3 regions of the Paenibacillus sp. HGF5 genome follow, and region 1 is predicted to be linked to each of the others. Evidence: predicted binding sites of a transcription regulator. Region 1 holds the regulator's gene; each other region holds the start of a gene.
The links. Region 1 encodes Rex, which represses fermentation and respiration genes when NADH is low (regulators of the CRP and FNR family bind a similar motif). Its sites were predicted from a motif close to TTGTGAAATATTTCACAA; they were not measured.
Positions count from the first base shown of each region.

Region 2: HMPREF9412_RS15610 (nitrate/nitrite transporter) is a predicted target of Rex. The motif match lies at 1,486-1,503, and genes of this name have one in related genera.
Region 3: adhE (bifunctional acetaldehyde-CoA/alcohol dehydrogenase) is a predicted target of Rex. The motif match lies at 1,304-1,321, and genes of this name have one in related genera.

Region 1 is NZ_AEXS01000167.1:38,281-41,561, forward strand. Features, by position in the region: gene HMPREF9412_RS27510 (amidohydrolase) at 1-999, opposite strand, end outside; gene HMPREF9412_RS27515 (redox-sensing transcriptional repressor Rex) at 974-1,639, opposite strand; gene dinG (ATP-dependent DNA helicase DinG) at 1,705-3,281, opposite strand, start outside.
Region 2 is NZ_AEXS01000097.1:42,723-46,003, reverse strand. Features, by position in the region: gene HMPREF9412_RS15620 (sensor histidine kinase) at 1-762, shown strand, start outside; gene HMPREF9412_RS15615 (response regulator transcription factor) at 759-1,406, shown strand; gene HMPREF9412_RS15610 (nitrate/nitrite transporter) at 1,561-3,075, shown strand; gene HMPREF9412_RS15605 (YwiC-like family protein) at 3,128-3,281, shown strand, end outside.
Region 3 is NZ_AEXS01000163.1:20,734-24,014, forward strand. Features, by position in the region: gene adhE (bifunctional acetaldehyde-CoA/alcohol dehydrogenase) at 1-1,232, opposite strand, end outside; gene HMPREF9412_RS26985 (Crp/Fnr family transcriptional regulator) at 1,507-2,232, shown strand; gene HMPREF9412_RS26990 (hypothetical protein) at 2,323-2,481, shown strand; gene HMPREF9412_RS26995 (formate/nitrite transporter family protein) at 2,719-3,281, opposite strand, start outside.

The DNA of each region.
Region 1 (3,281 bases):
AATGGCCGTCGGATCCCCGCTTACTCCTTTATGGATCAGGGCAGCCAGCCGCATCTCTTCGAACATATCCAGGTTATTGTTGCTAGCAGGTCCGTCGGTTCCGAGCGACACCGTTACGCCGGCTTTCAGCAGCGCAGGTACGCGGGCGACTCCGCTGGCAAGCTTCAAATTGCTTCCGGGATTATGCGATACGGCTACTTGATGCTTGGCCAAGACTTCGATTTCTTCATCGGTCAGATGAACGGCATGCGCAAGAAGCGTAGGACGGGAGAACATGCCCAGCTTCTCCAAATGGGCAACGGGGCGAAGTCCGTAATCCTTAACATTCTGAGCCACTTCGGTTTCCGTTTCGGACATATGGGTATGCAAAGGCAGGTTCAAGTCATGGGATGCTTGAACGAATTTTTCGATGAAATCCGGCGGGCAGGTATAAGGCGCGTGCGGCGAGATCATCGTCGTAATTCTGCCGTCAGCCTTGCCATGCCAATCCTTCGCGAATGCCACCGCCTCATCCAGCTTCTGCTGCTGTACCTCGGGCGGGCATAAACCGATTACGCCGCGCGTCAGGACACCGCGCATTCCCGAGTCCTGGACAACCTTCGCGACCTGATCCATATGGTCATACATATCGACAAACGTCGTGGTTCCGCCCTTGATCATCTCCAGCACGGAGAGCGATGTGCCCCAATATACGTCGTCTGACGTGAATTTGGCTTCCATCGGCCACATTTTTTCCTGAAGCCATACCTGCAGGGCCAGATCGTCGCCATAACCGCGGAGAAGCGACATGGCGGCATGTCCATGCGTGTTCACCAATCCAGGCAGGAAGAACAGATGGGTTCCGTCGATAATCTCTGTTCCCTCTTCCACGACGGGCTCCTCTTCGCCCAGGTACGTGATCCTGTCGTTCTCAACCACCATGTATCCGCGAAGCACGGATCGGTCTTCCTCCAGTACAGCAAACGTTCCGTTCTTAACCATCCACTTCGTTGTTGTCATGTGCTGCATCCTCCTTGCCGTTATCCAAATAATAGGCCAAACTTTGCAAATCCGTTGTAAAATCAGCCGTATGAATCCGGATATGGGCTGGGGCTTTCAGGATGGTTGGCGCAAAGTTCAGAATCGCCTCGATCCCTGAGGCGATAAGCTGATTCGCTACGTTCTGCGCTTCGAAATCCGGAACGGTGATAATTCCGATTCGAATGCCGTGCTCATGAACCGTCTTCTCCAGCTCTTCCATCGGCTGTACGACCAAATTGTTAATTTTCATGCCAACTTTGGGAGAATACGAATCGAAAATCGCCACAATCTTCATATTATCCTTCAGGAATGCATTGTAATTCGATAATGCATGTCCAAGATTACCGGCCCCGACCAATGCGACATTGATCTTCTGGTCCAGCTTCAGAATCTGGCGAATCTTCTCGATCAGATAAGAAACATCATATCCGATCCCTTTCCGTCCAAAATCACCGAAATACGCCAGGTCCTTACGAATTTGAGCAGGATTGAGGTCCAGCTTCTGTCCCAGCTCCTGGGAGGAAACCGTGGAAACCTCCCTCTTCTGAAGCTCATTCAAATAGCGCAAGTATACAGGTAATCTGCGGACCACGGCTTCCGAAATTTTTTCCGATTTCATGCATGCTCCCCCTAATAATAGGCTAATAACTACATCTTTTTTTGTTGATCGTGCTTGGTTTCACTTTATTCAGCTTGGTTTCCCGCGCTTGCCTCTTCCTGCAGCCATTCCGAAATTCGGGGAACGATCCCCTCTGTCGGCATGTGCTCCATCTTCGGCCCCGGCAAGGAATATAAGAAATACTTCCCGTAATAGGATTCAATGACCCGGGTATCGTACACGATCACGATCCCTTTATCTTGTGCTGTTCTCACCAGACGCCCAAACCCCTGTTTGAAACGAATGACCGCTTGCGGAACCGAAAGCTTCATGAAGGGATTCTTCTTCTGCTGCTGCAGCAGTTCGCTCTTGGCTTCGACCAAGGGGTGATTCGGCGGCTGGAACGGCAGCCGGACGATGGCTAGACAAGTCAGCGCCTCACCCGGGATGTCTACCCCTTCCCAGAAGGAGCTGGTGCCCAGCAGCACGGAAGCGCTGTTGTCCTGAAATCTTCGGATTAACTTGGTACGGCTGGTTCCGTCCATACCTTGTCCCAATACCGTGATGTCGCTTGATGCCAGCGCTTCTTTCAGCGGCTCGTGCACCTGGCGCAGCATCCGGTACGAAGTGAACAGGACGAGCATGCGGCCATGTGTAGCGACGGCCGTATCGGCCAAAGACTTCACGAGCGTATTCACAAAGAGTGCATCCCCGACCGATCCCTTCACGCTCGGAAAATCGCGCGGCACGACAAGAAGGGCCTGTTCCCTATAATTAAACGGGGACGGGAGCTGAACCGTGTTCAGGTTCCCCGCTTCAGCCGCTTCCTGAAGACCCAGGTTCTCGATCATGAACTGAAACGATTTGTCCACCGACAAGGTCGCCGATGTCAGAATCACGCTTTGTTTCTTGTCAAAAAACAATTCCTTCAAATGAGCGCTCACGTCGACGGGCACGGCATACAGCTGCAGCGATTTGCTGCGGAAATTGCCGTTCGCCTCCATCCAGTATACCGTGCCCTCATCGTTCAGGGCCATGAAGGATCGCAGGTCTTCACGATGCGCGGCAAGGTCCTTAAACAGGCCCGAAAGGTCGGTTAACAGGCTGTCCGCGCTGTAGTCATCCAAATCTTCCTTCATTTCGGCGATCAGCTTATCGCCCTTGCGCACGACATCGCCCAGCGTCAGATGAATTTGATGCTCCAGTTCGGCCATCGAATCCCAATCCTTCGGCTTCTTAAGCGGCGACAGGCGGAGCGAGAATTGGCCGGCATCTCCCGGAGAAGCGTCTCCGCGTTCCGGAAGCAGTCCGAACAATTGATCGCTGAGCCGATCCCAGTTCTCTTTTGCGGTAATCAGGTCCGGATACAAACGGTCGATGACGGAAGACCATTCGACAGCCTTCTCGTGCGGCGAAGCTTGCAGCAGCTGGCGCAGAGCCGGGAGCTGCCCGCTTCGGCTGTCTTTGTACATGCGGGTCAAGGTATGGACCACCGAAAAATACTTCATTTGCAAGCCAAGGTGCTTGCCGGCGACATCCTCAAGATGATGCGCTTCGTCGATGACGAGGCGCTCATAGCTTGGCAGCAGCTGATGATTCGCCTTCACGTCGGTGAACAGCTTCGAATGGTTCGTAATGACGACATCCGCGATGCCTGCTTCAT
Region 2 (3,281 bases), on a different contig from region 1:
GCCAGTTACCATACCATCGATGAAGCCCGCGGCATCCGGGTGATGATGCTCCTCGATCTGACGAAGCAGCAGAAAACGCAGGAAATGCTGCAGCGGACGAATATGCTGAAATACGTCATCAAGGCACAGGAGGACGAGCGCAAGCGGATCTCGCGCGAGCTGCACGATAGCGTGGCTCAGGAGCTCTTAAGCTCGCTGGTCGACCTGCGCGTCGTTAAATATATGAATGTGGGCGAGGATGTGCTCAAGAAGCTGCACCAGACCGAGGCGTCTTTAACGAGGCTGCTGGATGATATCCGGCATTTGTCGGTTGAGCTCCGGCCCGCTTCCCTCGATGATTTGGGGCTGGAGGCTGCCTTCCGCTCCCATTTCAAATGGATCGGGAAGAATTACGGCATGCTGGTTGAATTCTCTGCCGAGTTGGCGGCGGCCCGCTATGGCAGCGAGATTGAAACGGTGGTGTACCGGGTTTGCCAGGAAGCGGTGTTAAATGCCTTGAAATATTCGGGAACGGACGAGGTACATGTCCGATTATGCGAGGAGAACGGCTGCCTTCAGTTAACCGTCCGGGACGATGGCGTCGGGTTTAACATGATCATTGACGAAGCCAAGGGAACCGGATTGGGGCTGTACGGAATGCGCGAACGCGCAGAACTCGTCGATGGCCAGTTTACTTTGGTTTCCGCTCCCGGCGAGGGGACGACGGTTCAGCTGAAGATCCCGCTTACGAGCAGCGGCAAGGCGGAGGTGAGGGGAATATGAAAATTGTGATCGCGGATGATCATGCCGTGGTCCGCAGCGGATTTTCCATGATTCTGAATTACCAAGAGGATATGGAGGTCGTCGCGACGGCGGCAGACGGCATTGAGGCATACGCCATGGTGGCCAAGCATCGGCCGCATGTGCTGTTGATGGATTTAAGCATGCCTCCCGGCGAGAGCGGATTGATTGCGACAGGCAAGATCAGCAGTGAATTTCCCGAAACGAAAATTTTGATCCTGACCATGTATGACGATGACGATTACTTGTTCCATGTTTTGAAGAACGGCGCTTCGGGTTACGTGCTCAAAAATGCGCCGGATGATGAATTGATTTCTGCCATCCGCATGGTTCATAAGGGAGGAACCTACATCCACCCCCAGATGGCCACGTCCCTGGTCCGGGAATTTATCAAGAAAGACAGCGAGAGCGCGGAGCAGGATCCGTTTAACAGCCTGTCCCAACGGGAGATTGAGATCCTGCCGCTGATCGCGAAGGGCTATGGCAACAAGGAAATCGCGGAAAAACTATTTGTATCGGTCAAAACGGTGGAAGCGCACAAGGCCAAAATCATGGAAAAGCTGAAATTGAAGAGCCGTCCGGAGTTAGTGGAATATGCGCTGAAGAAAAAACTGCTGGATTTTTAATAATGACGCATAAGCAGGGTGATTGCGGTAAGGTATAGGGAAGTTCCCCGGAGAGATTCAGGGAACTTCCCTATTCGCATTGTGAATAGGTGCACGTACAATAGGAGCTGGGGATCAATATGCCATTCATTACGCTTTGGAAAAGGTGATGGGAATGATCAAAAAGCTGCAGCTTCCGCTGCAAACAATGAATCTGGTGCTTGGTTTTATGGTATGGGTCATCATCTCCGCGCTCCTGCCGTTCATAAGAGAAGATATCGCCATTCCGGCAGACCGGCTCGCCATTCTGACGGCCATTCCGGTGGTGCTGGGCTCGGTTCTGCGGATACCACTCGGTTATTACGCCAACGTGGTCGGAGCACGAATTGTTTTTATATCCAGCTTCATCCTGCTGCTGTTTCCGGTCTATTTTATCAGCTCGGCTTCATCCTTTACGCATCTGGTCATCGGCGGCTTGTTCCTTGGGATCGGTGGGGCCGTGTTCTCGGTGGGCGTGACCTCATTGCCGAAATACTATGCAAAAGAGAAGCTGGGACTGGTCAATGGGATCTATGGGATGGGCAACATCGGTACAGCCATTACCACGTTTGCCGCACCGGTCATCGCGACGGGGATCGGATGGTCCAAAACCGTCCAGCTGTATTTGATCCTGCTGCTGATATTTGCATTATTCAATGTTTTTTTAGGCGACCGCAAAGAAATCAAGGTGAAAACACCGGTCATGGAACAGATCAAGGGTGTATATAAGAATGAAAAGCTGTGGTTTTTCTCGCTTTTTTATTTCATTACCTTCGGTTCGTTCGTAGCCTTTACGGTGTACTTGCCGAACTTCCTGGTTTCTCATTTTGAGCTGGCCAAGGTGGATGCCGGGATGCGGACGGCCGGGTTCATCATGATCGCGACTTTTTTGCGTCCCGTCGGCGGCTGGCTTGCAGACCGATTTAAACCGCTGTTCTTATTAATGGGCGTATTCCTGGGGCTGACGGCTGCGGCTATCCTGTTGGCATTCTCTCCGTCCATCGGCTTGTATACGGCCGGCTGCTTAACCATAGCCGTTGGTGCGGGTCTCGGGAACGGGGTCATTTTCAAACTCGTGCCCCTTTATTTCAATAAGCAGGCCGGCATTGTGAATGGCATCGTGTCCATGATGGGCGGCCTTGGCGGATTCTTTCCTCCGCTGATGCTTTCCTTTATCCATTCGGTTACAGGGCAGTATTCCATCGGCTTCATGGCTTTGTCGCAGGTTGCGCTTGCGAGCTTCGTCGTTGTTGTATGGATGTATTATCAGGACAAACTTGCCGTGCAATCCGAGGTGTTTAACTCCACCGGCCAAGGGATTCTGGTAACGGATCCAAGCGGAAGGATCAGTGCCGTCAATCCGGCATTCACGAAGTTAACGGGATACTCGGAGGAGGAAGTGCTCGGCAAAAATCCGAGCGTGCTGAAGTCCGGAAGGCAATCGTCGGCGTTTTATCGCGCGATGTGGTCTGAGATCATGGAGCGCGGAAGCTGGCAGGGGGAGATTTGGAACCGCAGGAAAAACGGAGAGGAATATTTGGAGCTGTTGACCATTAATGCCGTAAGGGACGAATCGGGCGACATCATTCATTATGTAGGTACCTTTAGCGATATTACATACCATTCGTCCGGCAATGCTTCGAGCGGCTGACAAGAGATGAATCGTTGTCGGTGCGAGCTGATGGATGGAGAGGGAGAGAGGCATGAAAAAGACGAGGATTGTGATTCCGCGGGAGCATGGAGGCTGGGCCATGGTCTCTGTACCTTATTTCATCGGAATGGTGGCTGCCAAGCCGGCCCTTCTGCACCTTCCGCTGTTTTTGGCGTGGTTATTTCTATATATGGCGTCCTATCCGT
Region 3 (3,281 bases), on a different contig from region 1:
GAGGAAGGCTGGTTGACCAGGATGCGGCAGGTCTTCATGCGATCCGAGAATTTCAGAATGACGTCCTCATTGTGCGAGTGGATGACCGACGAGTGGCCCATGCCGCCAAAAGCAACCATCTCTTCGGCGCGCGTGATGCCCTCTTCCGCGTCTTTCACTTTATAGCAGGCCAACACCGGGCTCAGCTTCTCGGCGGACAACGGATAAGCGGGACCGACTCCCTCCAGCTCGGCGACCAGGATCTTGGTGCTTTCCGGCACCTCAAAGCCGCAAGCCTCGGCAATCTTGGCTGCCGGCTGTCCGACGATGGTAGGGTTGACGGCGCATTTATCCGCTACCATGGCATGCGCGGTCAGCTTCGCCTGCTCTTCCTTGTTCACGAAATAACAGCCGCTGGCGATCATTTTTTTCTTCACGGTATGATAGATCGGCTCTTCGATAATGACGGCTTGCTCGGATGCGCAGATCATGCCGTTATCAAACGTCTTGGATAGAATCAAGTCGTTTACCGCTTGATCGAGGTCCGCGCTCTTCTCGATGAAGCACGGCACGTTGCCGGGACCTACGCCGAGGGCTGGCTTGCCGCAGCTGTATGCTGCTTTGACCATCGCCGATCCGCCCGTAGCCAGAATGCAGGCAACGTCAGGATGGTTCATGAGTGTATTGGTTTTATCCATGGAAGGAGCCTCGATCCACTGGATGCAGTCGGCCGGAGCGCCTTGTTTCACGGCGGCGTCCCGCAGGATGAGCGCGGCTTCCCTGCTGCATGCCTGCGCGGATGGATGGAAACCGAAGATGATCGGGTTTCTTGTTTTGATGGAGATCAGCGCCTTGAATATGGTGGTCGAGGTCGGATTGGTTACCGGTGTGATCCCCATGATGATCCCGATCGGCTCCGCAATTTTTTGGAAGCTGTCATAGGCATTGTCTTCGATGATACCTACCGTTTTGTCGTACTTGATGCTGTTGTGGATATACTCCGTGGCAAACAGGTTTTTGATGATTTTGTCTTCATACACGCCGCGGCCCGTTTCTTCAACCGCCATTTTCGCCAGCTGCATGTGCTTCTCAAGTCCGGCCATGGCCATGGCCTGCACAATTCCGTCGACTTGCTCCTGATCGAGTTTCATAAACTTTTCTTTTGCCCGATTCGCCTTGTCGATCAGACCTTGAATGTACTCTGCTGCCGTTTGTCCCTTCACTTCAACCGTTGTTCCTTTGCTCACAGCCATATCTCTCATCCTCCCATGGTTCATGTTCTTTCTGTCTACGCTTCGATCGTAACACAGACGCTTCTTAAATCATGTGAAATATTTCACAATATTAAAATTTATCTTTTCTGTGTGATTTATACCGCTCTTTTCCCTCTTTCAAGTGAAAGAGATCACAATGTTTGAAAATTCGCCATGATTTCCCTCTTGTTCCGCCCCACAAGTGAATGTTTTCACGTTATAATGTATTTAAAGATTAAACAGATCAAATTTTAGGATGTTGGGGGATACCACCATGAAAACTGTAGACCATGTAATGGAAATCGAAAACTTAGGGAACACGCAGTGCTTCTCGGAACAAAACCGCAACCGTCTGCTGGTTACCATGAAGGAAAGGGTACTCCCTGAAGGATCGCATTTGTTCTGGGAAGGCGACTTCGCCGACAAGCTGTACTTCGTTAAACAAGGAAGAATTAAATTAACCAAATCGACGGATGAAGGCAAAGAGCTTATTCTATATATGTACCATCCAGGAGACATGGTCGGGCAAGCCGATCCATTCTTCAGCAACAACCACAGTTTTTCGGCAGAGGTGCTTGAGGACAGCGTAGTCGGGGTCATCGAGCACAAGGACCTGGAGCTGTTGATCTGCCAGCATTGCGACTTCGCGATTGATTTCATGAAGTGGATGGGTATACACCACCGCATCACGCAGACCAAATTCCGTGATCTCATGATGTACGGCAAGCCCGGCGCATTAACGTCGACGCTGATTCGTCTGGGCAATACCTACGGGCAGCATCAAGAGGATGGCACCATTCTCATCAACAAAAAGATTACCCATACCGATCTTTCGAACATGATCGGGGCCACCCGCGAAAGCGTGAACCGGATGCTGAGCGACCTTCGCAAAAAGGACGCCATCGAATATGCCGGCGGCATGATTGTTATCAAAGATCTGCCGATGCTGCAGGAAATATGCCACTGCGAGCTGTGTCCGAACGAAATCTGCCGGATTTGATCCGCCTATAGCCCCTTTGGTGCATAATATACGGGCATCTGCTTACAATAAACCTTGTCTTTCCAAACCAAATCAAAGGGAGTGCTCAGCATGCGTGAAGGTTTGATTCCTGCTGTTCTTGGAACCGTGGTTTCTGCTTCGGGTGCCGCTCTGCTTTGCAGCAGGTATAAATTCGCTGCAACCGGTATTCTAGGCTTCGGACTGGCTCATATGGTGCTTGGTGCGATTGACCTGGTGGAACATCGGTAAACGATTTGGAAGGCAAGATTCTCACGGCTGTCCTTTCAGTTCAATGACTGAGGAGGACAGCTTATTTGTGCTATTGCCCTCCTATTTGTATACAAAAAAAGAAACCGTTGCTTGGCAAATGGACGAATGACAGACCATTAACCAAGAACGGTTTCTTTAAGTTTATTCACCAGGTTGGACTTCATCCGACAATGAACTAGGAGGATGGAATTCCTACGCAACACCGCCTATCATAGCCTACTTTTGCTTGTTCCCTTTTCCCGAAGAGATAAACCAGTAAGCCATGCCTACAAACAACCCGCCGCCAATGATATTCCCCAGCGTGACCGGCACCATGTTGCTGATCCAGCCGCCGATGGATACCGTCTCGGGATGTCCCGGCAATATCGTCGCCAGCGTCAGAAGCGACATGTTCGCTACGCTATGCTCATACCCTGTCGCAATGAAGGCAAACAGGCACCACCATATTAAAATCAGTTTCGTTGTTTCTCCTTTGGCCCGAATTCCCATCCACAGGGCCAGACATACAAGCCAGTTACATAATATGCCTCTAAAAAACAGCTCCATGAACGGATCGTTCATTTTCTTGGCCGCTGCCGTGAAGATGAGATGATCGGGCGGCAGCCCTTTGAACAGGCCGGAAGCATAAACCAGATAGCTGAGCAGGATCGCTCCCGCCAAATTGCCGATAAACACAAAGCCCCAGTTCTTCAGCGTGTCCCCCATCGTCGTTCGTTTGGATAACGTGCTTATCGTAAAAAACATATGATTTCCGGTGAACAGCTCTGAACCGGCAAACA